One region of the Paenibacillus sp. 2TAB23 genome, then DNA from elsewhere that is predicted to be linked to it. Evidence: riboswitches for the same ligand, from Rfam matches in the RefSeq annotation. Region 1 holds a riboswitch; each other region holds the start of a gene.

Region 1 (6,007 bases):
ATGGGCGTGCTTTCGACTTGTTCGTCAGTGCAGTCAACCATACACTTGCCCAGTCCGCCGAATCGGCCTCGAACAGCAGCAACCATGAAGAATCTGTTTTGCGTCAACGTTCTGTCTCCTACGTCTCTTTGGATTAACGAAAGGGTCAATTAGCAATAGAAAGTCCAGAACATTCAATCATGTTCTGGACTTTCTTGCGTTGCTATGTGATTTGGAGACCAGCTATTTCAAAATGACGCTAATCGGTTAATTGTCCAGCTTATATTGTTTGACTGAATCATTCAAATCAACGGACAGCGTAGATAGCTGTATAATGACAGCTGCAATTTCTTGCATGGAAGCGCTCTGCTGCTGCGCGGATGCAGCGACCTCTTCTGTTCCTGCAGCTTGTTCCTGCGTAATGCCGGAAATTTGCTGCATCGAGTCGGTTATTTTGACAAAAGAGTCATCTACCTTGCCTAATGCGCTAAACATATGATTCGTATGCTCTGTGAACGAGGATACACCGCCATAGATGCCTTTGAAATTCTCATATGTGCCTTGTATCCATGAATGCCCCTGTTCAACGGCCTTGCTTCCTTCCTCAATGCTCTTCATAACGAGCAAGCTGTTGGATTGGGTACTCGAAACAAGGTCGGTAACCGACAATGCGGCTTGAGCCGATTGTGAGGCCAGCTTCTTAACCTCGCCAGCAACCACGGCAAAGCCTCTTCCAACATCCCCTGCACGTGCCGCTTCAATCGAAGCATTCAAGGCGAGAAGGTTCGTTTGATTGGATATTTCAGATATAATATTGATGATCTCGCTTATCTCGTTGGAGCGTTTGCCTAATGTTGTGGCTGCTTCCTGAGACTCCTGCATCGCTTGCTTGATGACCATCATTTGCTGCAGCGTTCTTTCTACTAGATCCTGCCCTTGCTCGGATTGTACGTGTACCTCTGTTGCGATGTTCTGAATATCCTTCATACCGTTCGATACATCTTTAATTTCATTATCGATATGATTAATATTCGTATGGCTATCTGTAACGCTTTGAACAATATCATTAATGCCCTCAGACATCCGATTTGTTGAATCCGCAACCTGCTGTGCGTTATTTGTTGATTCATTGACCGATTGCTTCAGGTGTTGGCTTGTTTCCGAAATCAAATTCGAAGAAGCAATGACCTGCTGTATAAGTGTTTTAAGGCTCGCGATCATTAATCCAAACGATACCGACAATTTCCCGATCTCATCCTTGCTATGGATCGAAATCGCAGTTTTCATATCGCCTGCCGCAATCTTATCGGCTGCAAGCATTAGCTTTCTTAGCGGATTCGTTATGACTTTACCGATCACGGCCGCAATGATACTGCCGACAACAAGCACGATCAGTGAAATAATAATCGTAGTCAGGTTAGAGCTGGCTGTTGTTTTCGGTACAACTGAAGCATCCAGATCTATCCCAAGAATGCCATAGGTTACGCCAGAATTATCAGATACCGGAACGAATATGGATTTATGAGTACCGTACTCGTCCACATAAATAGGGCTTATCATTGATTTCTTTTCTGAAATCGCTTCTTTCATTTCATCCGTGAACGGGTACGGCGTTCCAAAATCATCCGGCACGCCTGATAGAATTAAAATCCGTTCATTGTCCCCAGTATTCGATAGAATGTAAATATTCTCAAGACTATGAATCTCTTGCAGCTTCTCAAGCTCTGTTTTGATTAACGCATAATTCGGATCTTCCGTTCCAGCCAGCTGCTTTCCTGAGCCAGGAATTGAAGCTAAGGCATTGCTCGCAATTTGAATATCGGTAATCAAGCGCTTATCGAATTGTTCCAGCAATTTCTCCGAAAGATTCTGCTGGGACATGTAACTGGAAACAGCAAAGGCTACACAAGTGATAACCTGCAAGAGCAGTATGCTTAATGCGATTTTTACAGCTAGATGCTCCTTATACCAATTGAAATTAAGTATAGACTTCTTCATGAGTGAACTCCCTTTTATTCATTCGATTATATTCTGAATAGGTTTCTTCGATTTTTCCTTTTAAATATTGGACGATGGAATGAACATCAGATACCTGCGTATACGGTGAAATAACGAACAGCTTGCTGGCATACAGCGCAATTCGCTTAGCATCTGTCGTTTGTACGTAAAGATGCTTTTTGGTATCGCCGAAGAACATTTCGCTCCGGTCTCTTCCCAGAATCTCAAATAAAATTTCATTTAATTTGTTTTCCCTGTCTACTTCCTCATAGCTGCAAGCACCGGCATATTCTTTTGGATAACCGTTCTGCCCATCCGAATATAACCGGAATAAGGTGATGATGCCCGGATTAAGCGGATTTACAATAATGGCTTCCGGTATTTCCAGCTTCAGCGCTTTTCGGAAAGCGACATTTACTTCAACGAATTGAGCCAGCAGCTTTTGATAGCCTTCAATGCCAAACGCGAGCAAAGCGCTGTATATGCTAATGGAGCTTCCCATTCTTGAGCATTCCAACGTGTAACTCGTATGATATTGCCCATATCCTCGGTGTCCAACATAAGGTGTCTCGTCTGGATCCAAATCCAGAAGCTTTAAATCAGAAGCATTTTTCACTAAAAACAAGCTCGTTGAATAAGGGGTTTGTCCGAGCTTTTGAAAGTCGAAGCAAAGCGAATCCGCTTTGTTCAAATGGATCATTTTGGCTTGAATGGTTTTGAGAGCCGCGAGCGCTTCTCCTTCAATGCCCAAAGGATTATTAGCAAAATCATAGCTGTTGAAGAAAGCGAAGAATCCGCCTAGAGCCGAGTCGGCATGAATGTGAGGCCGATTTATTCGGTGCTCCTGTGCTAAACGTTCTGTCATTCTATACACTTCATCAAGGCTATCGATCCCCATTGCATCTGTCGTGCCCGTAGTTGCAACGACATATATCGGAATGCCGCCTTTCGCAATAACCTGTTCCATTTTCGCTTTCAAATCATCAATATCCATAGAGCTGTCTTCATGCGTACGGATTTTGACTAAGTGATCGCTTCCGAGGCCCGTTGCTTCCATCGACTTATAAAGGCTGTAATGTGCGGCCTCCGAGCAGAAGGCATATAAGTTCTGAGGCACTCCGGACTTCGCGGCTGATGAGCTTGCTTTATTAATCGCCAGCCTGAGGCCTGTAAATATGGCGCCTTGGCCGCCCCAAGTTGTATATCCACCGCTTTCTGCCGTTTGATATCCGACAAGATCCGACATCATCGCAACAACCTTAACTTCGGCTTCTGCGCCTGCCGGCCCATACACATCCCATAAATTATTGCCATTCACCATAAATGCGGCAAGCATGCCGAGTATGCCCGGGGTACTGGCCATAGGCAAAATATTGGTTAGAAAATATTTGGTATGATAAGGATGTGCGTGCAGCAAGGAAAGAAGCTCTTTGTTAACCTCTTCCAGCGGGCTTCCGTTATGGGGAATTCGGCTAACATCCGCCAGCTCCTTGTAAAATAGCGGACCTCTATCTTTTTCCCCCTTCAGGAACACGGAATTCGGATCTTTAAGCTCATCGACGCCATTCACGATCTGCCCCATTAATTCCAACATTTGATTCCGTTGAGCTGCGTTGCCATCATCACTTGGAAATAAACGACGAATATCTGATTGATTATGCATAACGTTATGACCTCTCTCCACCATTTGAATTTATCTCTCTGAATAAAAAAAGGCATACCTATATTTTCTCATAGGTATGCCTTTGCTTAATACTTCGCAACTGGCTGACATTTCTTTTTAAGAAGTAGTCCCTATAGCTTTGCGCCACCATCTTTCGATGGATTTGCCCGTATGAAATTTGGAGGAATTTGTACTTTAATTAGAAATCATTTACAGCTACTAGGAACATTCTACTATTTCATATTTCTAAGATCAATATGTTTTTAAATATATAAGTCTAAAGTAATAGCCATTTTGCCAAGAATTTATCTTTTCGTCACAATTGATAGGATAATATACGGCTTTTTGACGTATTTTCAGTCGGATCCGTCTATTTATTTTCAAAAAAAACATATGTATACCGATAAAAAAGCGCATAAAAAAGAAGAGTATTATCCAATGTCATTAAGTTAAGCTCAAAGATAAGATCGGGAATAAAAATGGAATCCGAAACGGCATGGGAAAAAGTGGCAGAGAAATTTCCTGAAGAGATTGAGGAAATGAACGTGCATGGCTTGCTGAATAGGGCGCTTCGAAGGCTATCGGATTGCATGTCATGGGATACGGTGCAAGAGGATGTATCATTTTTAAATGGAGAATGGAGACGCTTTTGTCCCGCCACAAAACATCATCCAAATCTATATGGCCGGATCGTATAGCACACTTAACGAAATTTGATTCTATAGTATCTTTCGCACTAATCGCCAATCCTTCACAATATTGTATGGGAGTTGATTTTATATGATTTTGAGGAGACCTTGGAAAGTCGCGGTATTCGGAATTATTGGAATCGTTGTACTTATCGTTATATTCGCTGCTGCCTATATCAATAATATTGGATTCCATAAAATTAAGCTCATGTACACTTTAGGCACAACAGATAAGCAAATAGTCTTGATGGACGAGAAAGGGAATTATTTAACGGAGGATCGTTCCGTTGGGCTTCTTCTTAAAGAACGAATGAGTAGCAAGGGCTGGACCTATGTCAGGCAAGAAGGCGCTAATTATTTTTTTGAAAAGGGAAATGAATCAACCATCGTTACCATGCGGCAATGGAATCATAACTATGTCATTTATCACGTTAAAGACAACCTCGTCAATATAGCGGACTAGTACGTAATTATGTTGTAATTGTTTGATAAACAAGGGGCTGTCCAATACGTCCCCAAAATAAAAAGTTGGACGGAAAAACGCAATGTTTTCCGTCCAACTTTTTTTGTGCGAATGCTTTTGCAGAAAGGTAGCTAGGCGGATGCCTGCCACCTTCAAAAGATTGTGGGCCTATAGTTGCCGTAGGGAGAGCCTTATTATTAACGCTTAGCTTATCTAACCAGCCATCCGCCATCCACCGCTAGAACATGGCCGTTCATATAATCGGATGCCGCTGACGCTAGAAATACTGCTGGACCGATTAAATCCTCTGAAGTACCCCAGCGTCCAGCCGGAATACGCTGCAGGATTTGAGCGCTGCGAACCGGGTCTTCGCGAAGCGCCTCGGTGTTATCCGTGCTCATGTAGCCTGGGGCGATTGCGTTAACCTGCAAGCCCTTGCTCGCCCACTCGCTCGCCAGCGCCTTCGTTAGCCCTGCTACCGCATGCTTGCTTGATGTATAGCCAGGCACATTAATGCCGCCTTGATAGGACAGCATCGAAGCGATATTAATGATTTTGCCGGAGCCTTGCTCGATCATTTTTTTTCCAGCAAGCTGCGATAAAACAAATACCGAATTTAAATTGACGTCGAGTACCGCCTGCCAATCCTCATAGCTGTGCTCCGCAGCAGGCGTCCGGCGAATAATGCCAGCGTTATTCACTAGGATATCGATTCTGCCCAGCTCGTCCACTGTCCGCTCAATAATGCCAGCAAGCTTGGTACGGTCAGAAATATCCGCCTGAATCGTAATCGCTTTCCGCCCCAAAGCTCTAATTGCTTCCGCCGCTTTGTCGGCAGGCGTGCTGTTAGTCACAAGCGCTACGTCAGCGCCTGCCTCCGCCAATCCAAGTGCAATAGCTGCTCCGAGGCCGCGTCCCGCTCCCGTAACGACTGCCGTTTTTCCGCTCAAATCAAACAAACCCATCGGTTCATGTCCTCCCTTTTGCACGCTTTCCGCTCTCTGGAAGCGGCGCCTTCATCATTTGTATCTGAAGGGCCTCATATTTGGCTGCAACCTCGGGCGAGATCCCCTCATCTGTGATGATGCAATCAATCTCGCCTAGGCCAGCAAATGTTATCAAGGCGCCTTTATCGAATTTGCTATGGTCAGCCAGGCAATAAACGGTCTTCGCATTGTCCATGTACAGCTTCTTCAGCTTTGACAATTCCTCTGT
Region 2 (6,007 bases), on a different contig from region 1:
AGCATAAAGGCGTAAACGCCAATGTGCAATATATTTCCTCGGACAGCTTGCGTCAGGAGCTGCTGGGCGCGGATTACGATAAATACGATCAAGTGATGCTTGAGGCGAGCGACCAAGCCTTTAGGCTGCTGTTCGAGAAGCTGCGCCTCGTGACGAGCTTTCCGATCAACGCGGAATTTGTTGTGGTCGATACGACGGGATTGGCAGAGGATTTCCGTGCCAGAGTAAGGGAAGTTGCGAAGGAAAACAACTACAATCTGGAGGTTATTCTATTCGACTACCGGAAACGGGATGATTATTATGCCTCGGATCGCTCGAAGAAGCTGATAACGAGCCATATCAACCGTCTGCGCAAGGAGGTGCTCGGTTCGCTGTCACGGGAGAAGTACGCCCGAATTCATAAGGTTCGCGCCAAGGACTTCTTTCTTCCAGGCGAAGGCACTGCGAATGCGGATTATAAGGTTGTAATCGAGGACACGAATGACTATTTGTCCACGATTCTCCCTCTTGATCAAAAAATGATTATCGTAGGCGATGTCCACGAATGCGTGGATGAGCTGAAAGCGCTGCTTATAAGCTACGGCTTTCAATATGACGGGGACCGTTTAATTGAAACGGGAAGAGCAGGCGGAACGAAAATACTGCTGGTCGGCGACTGGATTGACAAAGGGAACCAAACGAGAGCAATCATCGATTTCCTATATGTGAACAAAGAACGGTTTCTGTTCGTAATGGGCAACCACGAGAATTTTGTATACAAGTATTTGCGTGGCGAAATAAAGGGAGTCGAGGAGGAGCTGCTGCACGCGTACTTCGACTCTACCGAGGTGCTGAAGGCTGATGAACAGCTGCTCGCGCGATTTAATGAGCTTACAGCGCTGTCGCAGCCCTTTTATCGAATGATAGGCATAAACGGCCCTTCCTACTATGTAACGCATGCGCCATGCGAGAACAAATACATTGGGAAGCTGGATGCGAACTCCGTCAGGCATCAGCGGAACTTTCGGATCGACCGTTCTGCGCCGCTTGAGGAGCAGCTTCATTTCCTGAAGCGCGACGCGGCGGCTAACCAGCCTTATCATGTTTTTGGACATATCGCAGCCAAAAATACGTTCCGGCTAAAAAACAAAATCCACCTCGATTCCGGAGCGGTACACGGGAACCAGCTTACATCGGTTACGTTTTCTGGGAAGCCTTATTTCAAATCACAGAAATCTGCCCATTCCAGTATGATGGATGAGCTGCCGACGCTCTTTAAGGAGGACCGCAAAGTTTCTCTGCACGAGCTCGGCGAGGAGGAGGTTCGCAGGCTGACCTATTGCTCCGGCAACAAAATCAACTTTATATCCGGAACTATGGCGCCAGCCGACAAGGATGAAGCCGCTCAGGAGCTCGAGTCGCTGCGCAAGGGCTTGGATTATTTCAAGGAGCGGGGTGCCCAAGAAGTTGTTCTGCAGCCGAAGTATATGGGATCACGCTGCAATATCTATCTGCATGCGGATACCGAGCATTGCTATGCAGTGAGCCGAAATGGCTACAAAATAAGCAAGCTGGACTTGGCGGCGGTATATGGCAAGCTGCTTGAGCGATTCGGAAGCTATATGATGGAGAACGAGATCACGCTGCTGCTGCTGGATGGTGAGCTGCTGCCTTGGCAAGCGCTCGGCGAAGGGCTCATCGAGAAGCAATTCAAACCGATTGAGAAAGCGCTTGAGACCGAGCTCTCCTTCTTAAAGGCGAATGGCTTCGAGGAAGCATTCACAAAGCTGGCTTCCGACTACAAAGAAAGCGGCTTCGAGAAGGATCAGCACCATCTCGCCAAAGCGGCGCTAAATGAGAAGTACGGGCTGCACGTCTATCAGAACTACAAGCACGTTCATGAGATGTTGGAGAAGTATGTTCCGCTGGACGAGCATCTGAGCGCCCACGAAACTTACAAGAAACAGCTGGAGCTGTATGCGGAGAGTGGCGAGCTTGAATACAAACCGTTTGCCGTGCTCAAATTCATCCATGCAGACGGCAGCGAGACGCTTCCGGACTGGCCTATCTCAGAGATGTACCGGTTCCTCTCGGACGATCCATACATTTCGATTACGCTGGCCGATCCGGACTGCTACGAGCAGGCTGACCAATATTTCCGCACGTTGACGGTTGAGAGTCATATGGAGGGCGTCGTCATTAAGCCGGAGCTTCCGATCCCTTATACGGTCCCTTATATGAAGGTACGCAATAAAGACTATATGTCGATCATCTACGGCTATGATTATCGCTTCCCTCATAAATACAGCAAGCTGATTAAACAGAAGAGCATTGCGATGAAGCTTCGCACTTCTTTGAATGAGTACCGGCTTGGACAGCGCATGCTGGCTGTTCCCTTCTCAGACATCGCGCCAGACCATGAGCCGTACCGGGCTGCAGTCGCCAATCTCTTGTTCGAGGTAGCGAAAGAAAAGGAAATCGATCCGCGTCTATAACGTGATGAGCCTCCCAATCAAGGGAGGTTTTTTTAAAATATAGGAAAGGATATCCTTAGGCTGCCTACTCTATATTTCTCGCAATGAAACGCGCCGCGCCGCGAATAGACGGCGATAGTCGTTTCACCTTATGGAATCATAAATATTTATGCCTAATTGATATGGCATATATCGGATTTGTATGAAATAATCATATAAGTAGAAAGTCCTAGATAATAGCAAAGTTGCTGAAAGGCAATGACGCAAAGCCAACAGACCTAAAGGAAATGTCCAAAGGTGGCTGGGTTGCCAAAGGGAATAGCGATTATATGAATAAATCCTCTTCCTGCACATCAGGTTACCGCAAACGTTATACATAGGAAGGGATATTTAGCTATGGCATTCACTATCATACGATTTAATAGCAGCAGCAGCTTTGATGCCGTTCAAAAAGCAGCGAATCTAGGATACTGGGAGTACGACCATGCCAGCAAACAGGCATCATGGTCGAGCTTTATGTTTGACATATTCGGGTTGGATAGCGAATTTTCAATGACGCAGGAAGATTTTTTTAAGCGGGTGTATCCGGAGGATCGGGAGCGCGTGGAACGAACCCTCTATGAAGCGTTTGATACAAAGACAGAGAGCGTTCAAGAGTACCGCATCATTCGACCTAGCGGCGAGGTACGGCATATTATTGAGACGCTTACATTCATAGGGGATGAAGCCCAGGACCTTAAATTAACAGTAGGAACCATTCAGGATGTAACAGATAATATGAAGCTGCAGCATGAGCTGAACGTGGAGAAGCAGTATTATAAGTCTATATTCGATAACAATCCGGATGCGATATTTTCATTTGATTTAAAGGGACAGTTCCTGTCCTGCAACGGCGCTCTTGAGCTCATGTTCAATTGTTCGAGAGCTGAGGTTCTACAGGGGGGGTTCCACCGTTTCGTGGAAGCGAGCAGTCTGGAGAAGACGATTTGGCATTTCGAGGAAACGATGAGAACGCTTACTCCCCAAAACTACGATACAACCGGCATAACCGAAAAGGGTGAATTAATCGAAGTAAATGTGACGAATATTCCGATAATCGTCGACGGAGAGCTGATCGGCATTTATGGCATAGCTAAGGATATAACGCAAAAAAAAGTAATTGAAAGATCGTTGTCTGACGCAGAGCTTAAGTATCAGAGTATACTGGAGCAGTCCATTGTAGGCATCTTTGTTGCGCATGAGGTTAGCTTTGCGTATGCGAACGAACAGCTGAACCAGATGCTGGGATATGACACTTTAGTCGGCCTTGAGGTGGAAAAGGTGATTCATCCGGATGAGCGTGAATCTGTGATCAGCAGAGTCATGCAGCTTGCTGAAGGACAATCCATTGCAAACTTTCGGCACCGGGCGCTAAAGAAGGACGGAACCGTTATAGACTGCGAGGTGCATTATAACCGTGTGTCCCATTCGGAGGAAAAAGCGGTCGTCGGCATCGTCCTGGACGTCACGGATCGGAACAAGGCGGAAGAGCTGAACCAATTTTTAGCTTATCATGACTATTTGACAGAGCTGCCGAATCGCCGGAAATTCGAAGAGAAGCTGGACAAGCAGCTCCGGGTAAGCGAATATTTCAAGCAAAAGCTGGCCATCATGCTCATCGATCTGGATCGCTTTAAATATGTGAACGATACGCTGGGGCATTCGATTGGCGATTCATTGCTTAAGCAAATCGCAAAGAGGCTGAGCCGAATAAGCGGATGCGAGCAAGAAGCATTCCGGCTCGGCGGCGATGAGTTCGCGTTAATTATTTCAAATGTGCAGCAGCAGGTTGATTTATCGAATAGGGCTGACCAAATTATTCAACTCATCAAGGAGCCTTTTTTCGTTGAGAACTATGAGCTTAACGTTACCGCTAGCATTGGCATCAGCCAGTCGCCATTTGACGGTTCCTCCGTGGAAGATTTAATGAAAAACGCGGACGCTGCGCTTTATTTTGCCAAATCAAGGGGGAGGGATCAGTCGCAGTTTTACTCCTCCTCTTTGAATGTCCAATCCTTCAAGCTATTCTCGCTAAGCAATGATTTGCGCAAAGCGCTGGATAAGGGGGAGCTGTTTCTGGATTATATGCCCCGCGTTCATGCGCAAACGATGCAGATCGTCGGGGTTGAGGCGTTACTGCGATGGAACCACCCGGATTGGGGCTTAGTATCGCCGGCTGAGTTTATTCCCATTGCCGAGGAGACAGGGCTAATCGTACCGATCGGGGAGTGGGTGCTGCGCGAGGCGTGCATGCAGAATAAACGCTGGCAGCGCATGGGCCTTCCGCCGATAACGGTGTCTGTTAATTTTTCCGTACAGCAGCTGCTGAGGCATAATATATTGCAAACAATCGACCAGATTGTAGAAGAATCCGGCCTGTCGCCGGATAGGCTGGAGATTGAAATTACGGAGAGCTCATTTATAAGCAACGAGAAGGTCGTGACGGATCTTCTGCTGGAGCTGAGAAAAAGAAACATAAAGGTGTCGCTAGACGATTTCGGAACAGGCTATTCATCTCTTTATTTGTTGAAGCGTTTGGCGCTCCATACGATCAAAATCGACAGGTCTTTCGTTGAAGAAATGCTGACCGGAACACATAACAAAAGCATTATCGAATGCATCATTCGGCTCGCAGGAGAGCTGAACATGCAGGTGGTAGCGGAAGGCGTAGAAAACAAAGCGCAGTTCGAGTGCTTGCAGCAGATGCGCTGCGATGAGATTCAAGGCTTTTATTTTAGCCGTCCCGTAGAGCCGGATAGCATCGTGCAGCTGTTAAAAAGCAAGACGCTGCTGCGGCCAGCCGCAGTACAGGAAAAAAAACAGCCGGCGGTTAATCGCAGGAAATATTTTCGGATCGAGCTAAACCACTGCCTATTGGCAGAAATGACGATTACGATGTTCAAGGGAAGAAACGTGAGACTTGGAAGCACGGAGGTGCTGGTCAGGAATATCGGACCGGGCGGCCTCAAGTTTATGGTAGGGGTCAAGCTTCCCGTCAATAGCGACATTCTCTTAATGTTCAAGACTCAGATCGGCAATCAGGATTACGTATTGTACGGTTACATTGTGTGGTACAACGAGCCGGAGAACGATATTTATGAATATGGCGTACGGTTTCAAATGAATGAGAAGGAATCGAGCGAGCTCGTTCAAGCTCTTCATCATTTGGCTATTAAGCAGCGTGACGGCATCATGCCACAGACACAAATCTATGTGGGCGATCCGATTGCGCGAATCAAGGAATTAAAGAAGCTGCAGTAAGAATGGGAGAAAAGCATTTCGCACCTGGCATTAGCCGGCTGTGAAATGCTTTTTTTATTGCTAAAAACCGTTTGGCCGCATTGGTCTTTGGGTAAAAGGAAATAGTAGTTATTGATAAGGGGGGAATGTTCGCTTGAAACTAACGCCGGAGCAGCGAATACAACTGCATGGCTTCAATAACTTAACGAAGTCACTCAGCTTTAATATGTATGATGTCTGTTATACGAGAACAAAGGAAGAACGCAAGGCTTATA
Region 3 (6,007 bases), on a different contig from region 1:
TGCAGGTATTGCAAGCCGCATGGACCAAAACGCATCAATACGATTTGGAGAAGGGTGCAGGATTGCCGGCATTTCTGTCAACACTGCTGCCTCCGATTATTGAGAAGCTGATTAAAGGCAATGAGCTCAAAGGTTTCTCGCTACATGAAATTGCTGCGCTCGGTCAGCTGATCGAATATTCAAATCTGTCGATAACGTCCATGCAAAATTGGGTAAAGCGCGATTTTAAGCCTTATTTCGATTGCCCGAAGGCGGGTAAAAAATATTCGCTCAATCAGGCTGCGTTATTGTTCATTATTGATGATTTAAAGTCAAATCTTGATTTTGAATCCATACGCAAGCTATTTGAGATCGTTTTTAAAAAACCAGAGGATGAGAAGGCCGATTTGGTCGGTCCTATTCAATTATATGCATCGTATACGAGTATGTTTGAAGAACTGGATGCAAACAATGATCAGCTGCTCGATATTTCCGGACATTTGAAGGAAAATCCGCATCAAGATATTTTGACTGAGGAAGCCATTCGCTCGTCAGCCAATCAGTTCGCGAACCAATTACCTAATTTAACGGACAATCAATGGGAAGCTGTGCGCAATATTTTGCTCATTGCTGTCATATCCATACAAACGTCCTACTTTCATTCCCTCTCCAGGCGTTATTGCAATGCGACTTTGTTTCTAAGTCCCGAATAAAATAGTTCTATAGGGATATACAGAAACTCTTTATTGTCCTATACTGGATTATGTTGTAAATACAAACATAGACAATCTGAAAATGGCAAACTTGCCGAAAGGCTAGGACGCAAAGTTATGGGCCTAAAGCACTTGTGCTAAGGTCGCCAGACCGCCGGAAGGATATAGAGCTAAGAAGCTGTCCGCCTCCTGTGGCTGGATAGCTTTTTTGTTTTTTCAGAGGGACAGAGGAGAGAAATTGGAATGGTGTTGAAGGATTGGTTGAAGAGAGCGAGCATACTGTCGAAGAAAATGAACATGAGGAAAATTACGACCAAGTTATTTCTTATTACGGCAATCATCACACTGTTTAATTTAGGAGCAGGCGCATTTATTTATGTTCAGAATGTATCAGTTGCAGGATCAGTTGAAGATTCGGATCATTTATCACGTGCTGAACGGAACTATCAAGGTATTTCCAACAAATTGCTGAAAGCCATGCTGCTTATGGTGGATGCGATCGAGAATGGGAAGAGCGATGCTTCAGCAATTATGAAAGATTTGGAAACCCTCCCTGCCAATATCGATGAGCTTGACAAGCAGCTGATCGAAATGGACAAGAAATATCCTCCCGCCAAAGAAGGCGGACAGCTTTATGCCAATCAGATAGGCGTTCTTCGCCTCGCACTTGATAATCTCAATCAAACCAATACCGATGTATCGGGTTTAACAGCTGAAGAGAAGTCCTTGCGCATCAGCAATCTAATCAGCGTATACACTGTAATACTCAGCTATTCGAACGATACCATGCATGAGCGGCTAACTCATGACGCAGAAACGACCCAAAACAATCTGAATCGTGATGTATCGAGCGCTAATATCATCGTGCTTATTAATGTCATTCTGCTTGCTGTATTGCCAGCTATTATGATTTACGGCGTTACGCAATCGATTAAAACGGGCCTTACCGGCATTACAAGGCGCATCCGCGCATATGGCAGCAATGATTTCACGAGTCAGGAGAAGCTGGCCCGCTCTGATGAATTCGGTGAAATTGATCAGGCGCTAGCCGCAATGGGCGACAATTTAAGAGACACGATTAAGGCCACGCTTAACGTCAGCGAGTCTGTTCTTCACGTATCGCGCAACATGGATACGATGATTGGAAGCAACCGCCAAGCTTCCGAGGATGTGAAAGGCCAGGTTGACCTGGGTCGTGAAGCACTGCTGTCGCAATATGATGATGCTTCTTCAATTTCGGCGGTAACGGAGCAAATATCCGCAAGCTCCCAGCAAATCGCTGCTTCCAGCGAGTACATAAACAATGACATGCGTCAAATGAAGCAGTCGTCCCAGAGCGGCTCCCAGCAAATGGCAGGCGTTGTCGTCATGGTTAACGAAACCGTTGAGCAATTCGCGAAGCTGACGGAGGCTTTTGAAGCGATGAATGGCCGATACAACAATGTTTCCAAGTTTTTGAACGGCATTCAGGATTTGAATACGCAGACGAATCTGTTGTCGCTTAACGCATCTATAGAATCCGCAAGAGCTGGGGAGCACGGACGCGGCTTTGCAGTTGTGGCGGAGGAAATTAGGAAGCTGTCAAGCCAGACGGATACCATATCCAAGCAAATTACAAAGGAATTGACACTTATCCAAAGCGATGTTGCCTCTAGCAGCAGAACGATCGGAAGCTTTGCGAATGTCATTCAGTCGACAAGACAAGCATCGGAGACGGCAAGCGGCACGTTCCAAGCTTTGGAATCGCAAAGCAGCGTATTGTCTGACCAGATGAGCGAGATTTCAACGGCAATAAGCGAGATAACAGCAGGAATGACGCATATCGTATCTGCTGTTGACAAGCTGCTGAACACATCCACGGACGTAAATGGGAAAATGGAGCATATGAGCGAGCTGTCCGTGAAGCAAAACGATATTTCTGATGAGCTTCGCAGTCTTGCAGAGAAGCTGACCGGCTCCTCGCATGAGCTGAAAGAAAAGGCTTCTGTATTCAAGCTTTAAAAGGAAGGACATATCAATCACAGGCGCTTCAGCGATATGCTGAAGCGTTCTTTTTTTTCAAGCTTGACGTTAGATGGCCTATCGGTTTGTCATAAAAAAGTCACAAGGGCGTTAGGATAGTCATTGTACGAGCAGTATAATAAACCGTTGTACCGCTATGATAGATAGAAAACAGCTGGAGGTAGTGGAGAATGACGACTGTACAATTTCCAAAAGATTTTAAATGGGGAACGGCAACTGCTGCGTACCAAATCGAAGGCGCGTTTGATGAGGATGGACGGAGTGCCAGCATATGGGACACGTTCGCGAAAACACCGGGCAAGGTGCTTAATGGAGACAACGGCGATGTGGCATGCGACAGTTATCACCGCGTAGATGATGACATCCGACTGCTGAAGGAGCTTGGCGTTTCTGTCTATCGGTTCTCGATAGCTTGGCCGCGCGTTATCCCTCAAGGCAGAGGAGCTGTTAATCCGACAGGCCTTGATTACTACGAGGAGCTGATCGACAAGCTTATTGCGAATGGCATTGAACCATTTGTAACGCTATACCACTGGGATTTGCCTCAGACGCTTCAGGATGAGGGCGGATGGGAAAACCGCGCGACAATGGATGCTTTTGTCCAATATGCAGAAACGGTATTCCGTAAATTTAACGGCAAGGTAAAAAGATGGATTACGCTTAACGAGCCTTGGTGTATTTCCATATTATCCAACTACCTAGGTGCGCATGCGCCAGGCAAGCAGGATATGCAGGCTGCCCTTGATGTCGCTCACCATATTCTAGTCGCACACGGCTTAACCGTTAAGCGATTCCGTGAGCTTGGCATCGAAGGCGAGATTGGTTACGCGCCGAATACGGAATGGAGAACGGCCTACAGTTCTTCCCCAGAGGATGTGAAGGCTGCTCAGCTACGCAACGGTTCTTTCAATGAATGGTTTCTTTCACCTGTGTTGAAGGGGGAGTACCCGAAGCTATTGACGGATTGGTATGAGAGCAAGGGCTTCAAGGTGAAGGTTGAACCTGGGGATATGGCTATTATTTCGCAGCCTATCGATTTCTTAGGCATCAATTATTATACGGGCAGCTTGATTCGTCATGCGGCAGGCAATGATTTGTATGACAGCGAAGAAATCAGTTCAAGCTTTGCCAAAACCGATTTTGACTGGAACATATATGCTGACGGGTTCTACCATGTGCTGACTTGGATCAATGAAACCTATGGTCAAATTCCAATCTATATTACTGAGAATGGCGCTTGCTATGAGGCAGAACTGCAAGATGGGAAAATCAATGACGAAGCGAGAATCAGCTTCCTACGCGATCACATTATGGCTCTGCACCGCGCAATTGAGTCTGGCGTTCCCGTCAAAGGTTACATGGTGTGGTCATTGATGGACAACTTCGAATGGGCCTTTGGTTATTCCAAGCCATTCGGGCTTGTTCATGTCAACTTCGAGACGCTGGAGAGAACGCCAAAGGCAAGCTATCATTGGTATAACCAGCTTGTGGCTGCCAACCAGTTAGAGATTTAATCGTCAGGACAGGCCGTATAAAGCAGGCAGAGCTCGAGCAAGGGGACTCTGCCTGCTTCTTTGTGCTGGAAAAGAAGGATAAGCATGCCATGCGCCGAAATGAAGGAGTGGCAGAGAGCAGATACATAGTCGGAAACAGAATGCAAACAGAATGCAAACAGAATGCAAACAGAATGCAAACAGAATGCAAACAGTATGCAAACAGCGGCTTGCAAAAGCAAGCCCAAAGCGGAGCCGCTCCTAATCCAATTGTTGACTTACAGCAAATAGAAGTGGTTCAATTGAACCATCGACATCAAAGGGAGCAGTGACTACATCCATGTTTAACCAATTTCTGAAAGCATCCAGAGTGAGGGTGCTGCCTGTGATGCTTATTCCGGTAGCGCTAGGCGCACTCGGCGCCTATGTTTGGAACGGCGTTTTCCATCCATTCTTGTTCGTCATTACGATGATTGGCGCAGGAGCGGCGCATTTATTTTCTAATATGATTAATGATTTATGGGATTATTATAACGGTACAGATACGGCTGCTCAAACAACGGATGGCGTCATTCCGACCAATTCGGGGTATTTGACGAAGGGAACCTGGAGCATTCGCGCATTTGCCGCAGTGACGTGGGGCTTGTTCGGCATTGCAGCGATATGCGGGGTTATCTTGAGTGTGTTAAGCGGCTGGCTTGCGCTAGTGTTCGGCATTCTAGGCACGTTAATCGCTTATTTCTATGTGGCGCCGCCAATCCAGTTCGGTTACCGCGGCAAAGGCTACAGCGAGCTTGCGATTCTAATCTCATTCGGGATTCTGCCTGTCGTTGGCGCATATTTCGTACAAACCTCACAGCTTGATTACCGCGCATTGCTGCTTTCATTGCCGATTGGTTTGCTCACGACTCTCATTTTGTTCAACCATCATTTTTTGCATTGGCAAGCGGACAAGCAAGCCGGCAAACGGACGTTAGTCGTTGTATGGGGGGAGCGCAGGGCATTGCTGTTTTCGCGCGTTTTGCTGGCGCTGGCTTATTTCACTCTCGTTGTATGCGTGGCATTGGACGCGCTGCCGGTATATGCTTTGCTCGCTTTGCCGACAGCCATTCCGCTGTACCGCGTATATGGGCGGCTTTCGACGCGTAATGATTCAGCGGCATACGTGCCGTTAATGGGCGCTTCGGTGAAAGCGACGATTCGCTGCGGAACCTTACTGATAGCTGCTTTATGGATTCAAGGACTCGTGTAAGCAATCAACTTAGAAGGCGGGTAGATAAGATGGATAAGCAATGGACGTTAGGTGATTTCCATACGATATTGAATGAAGGCGAGGTTTGGAAAATCGGCGGTTTCCCTCTACAGGACGGAAGCTTCTGGCAATACCGCGAGCCGAATGCGGTCATTATCGTACGCAACGGCATGCTTTACGTGCGCGCGCCGCTTAGCCGCTCGAATGATCAAATTCAAATTCTGGACAATGCGAAGCATATGTATTATTCCGCAGAACCTGTTCTCGTTCCCGAATCAGGAATCATCAGCTTCGAGCTTCAAATCCGCGCACGTTCGCAGCAGACGGCGCCAAATGATTTATATGACGGGTTCGTCTCATTGAATTTGCTCGACTTCACGACAGGCGGGGCACTCGATTTTTTTGCCGGGAACGATAAGTACGCTAGCGTGTATGCGGTTCTTCCTTTTCCTGGCGTCAAGGTGCCTGAAACCGATAAAACGAAGTATTTCTGCGTGTTCAAGGAAGACACAGACTTTGAGGCGCAAGCATTCAACGTGTACAAAATC

Evidence for each region. A riboswitch is a leader RNA that binds a small molecule or an ion and turns the genes downstream of it on or off. The one in region 1 is predicted to bind cyclic di-GMP.
Region 2: it holds a riboswitch for cyclic di-GMP, as region 1 does, so the genes downstream of both, AB4Z29_RS14305 (EAL domain-containing protein) here and AB4Z29_RS01360 (pyridoxal phosphate-dependent decarboxylase family protein) in region 1, are expected to answer to the same signal.
Region 3: it holds a riboswitch for cyclic di-GMP, as region 1 does, so the genes downstream of both, AB4Z29_RS13170 (methyl-accepting chemotaxis protein) here and AB4Z29_RS01360 (pyridoxal phosphate-dependent decarboxylase family protein) in region 1, are expected to answer to the same signal.

What each region holds. Positions count from the first base shown of each region.
Region 1 is NZ_JBFRGD010000001.1:306,341-312,347, forward strand. Features, by position in the region: gene AB4Z29_RS01350 (hypothetical protein) at 1-137, shown strand, start outside; gene AB4Z29_RS01355 (methyl-accepting chemotaxis protein) at 247-1,977, opposite strand; gene AB4Z29_RS01360 (pyridoxal phosphate-dependent decarboxylase family protein) at 1,958-3,640, opposite strand; cyclic di-GMP riboswitch class I at 3,733-3,818, opposite strand; gene AB4Z29_RS01365 (hypothetical protein) at 4,421-4,792, shown strand; gene kduD (2-dehydro-3-deoxy-D-gluconate 5-dehydrogenase KduD) at 5,002-5,757, opposite strand; gene AB4Z29_RS01375 (DeoR/GlpR family DNA-binding transcription regulator) at 5,762-6,007, opposite strand, start outside.
Region 2 is NZ_JBFRGD010000008.1:248,282-254,288, reverse strand. Features, by position in the region: gene AB4Z29_RS14310 (metallophosphoesterase) at 1-2,474, shown strand, start outside; cyclic di-GMP riboswitch class I at 2,682-2,767, shown strand; gene AB4Z29_RS14305 (EAL domain-containing protein) at 2,850-5,753, shown strand; gene speD (adenosylmethionine decarboxylase) at 5,887-6,007, shown strand, end outside.
Region 3 is NZ_JBFRGD010000007.1:256,313-262,319, forward strand. Features, by position in the region: gene AB4Z29_RS13165 (DUF1836 domain-containing protein) at 1-692, shown strand, start outside; cyclic di-GMP riboswitch class I at 767-851, shown strand; gene AB4Z29_RS13170 (methyl-accepting chemotaxis protein) at 936-2,693, shown strand; gene AB4Z29_RS13175 (GH1 family beta-glucosidase) at 2,885-4,228, shown strand; gene AB4Z29_RS13180 (prenyltransferase) at 4,548-5,459, shown strand; gene AB4Z29_RS13185 (DUF6081 family protein) at 5,489-6,007, shown strand, end outside.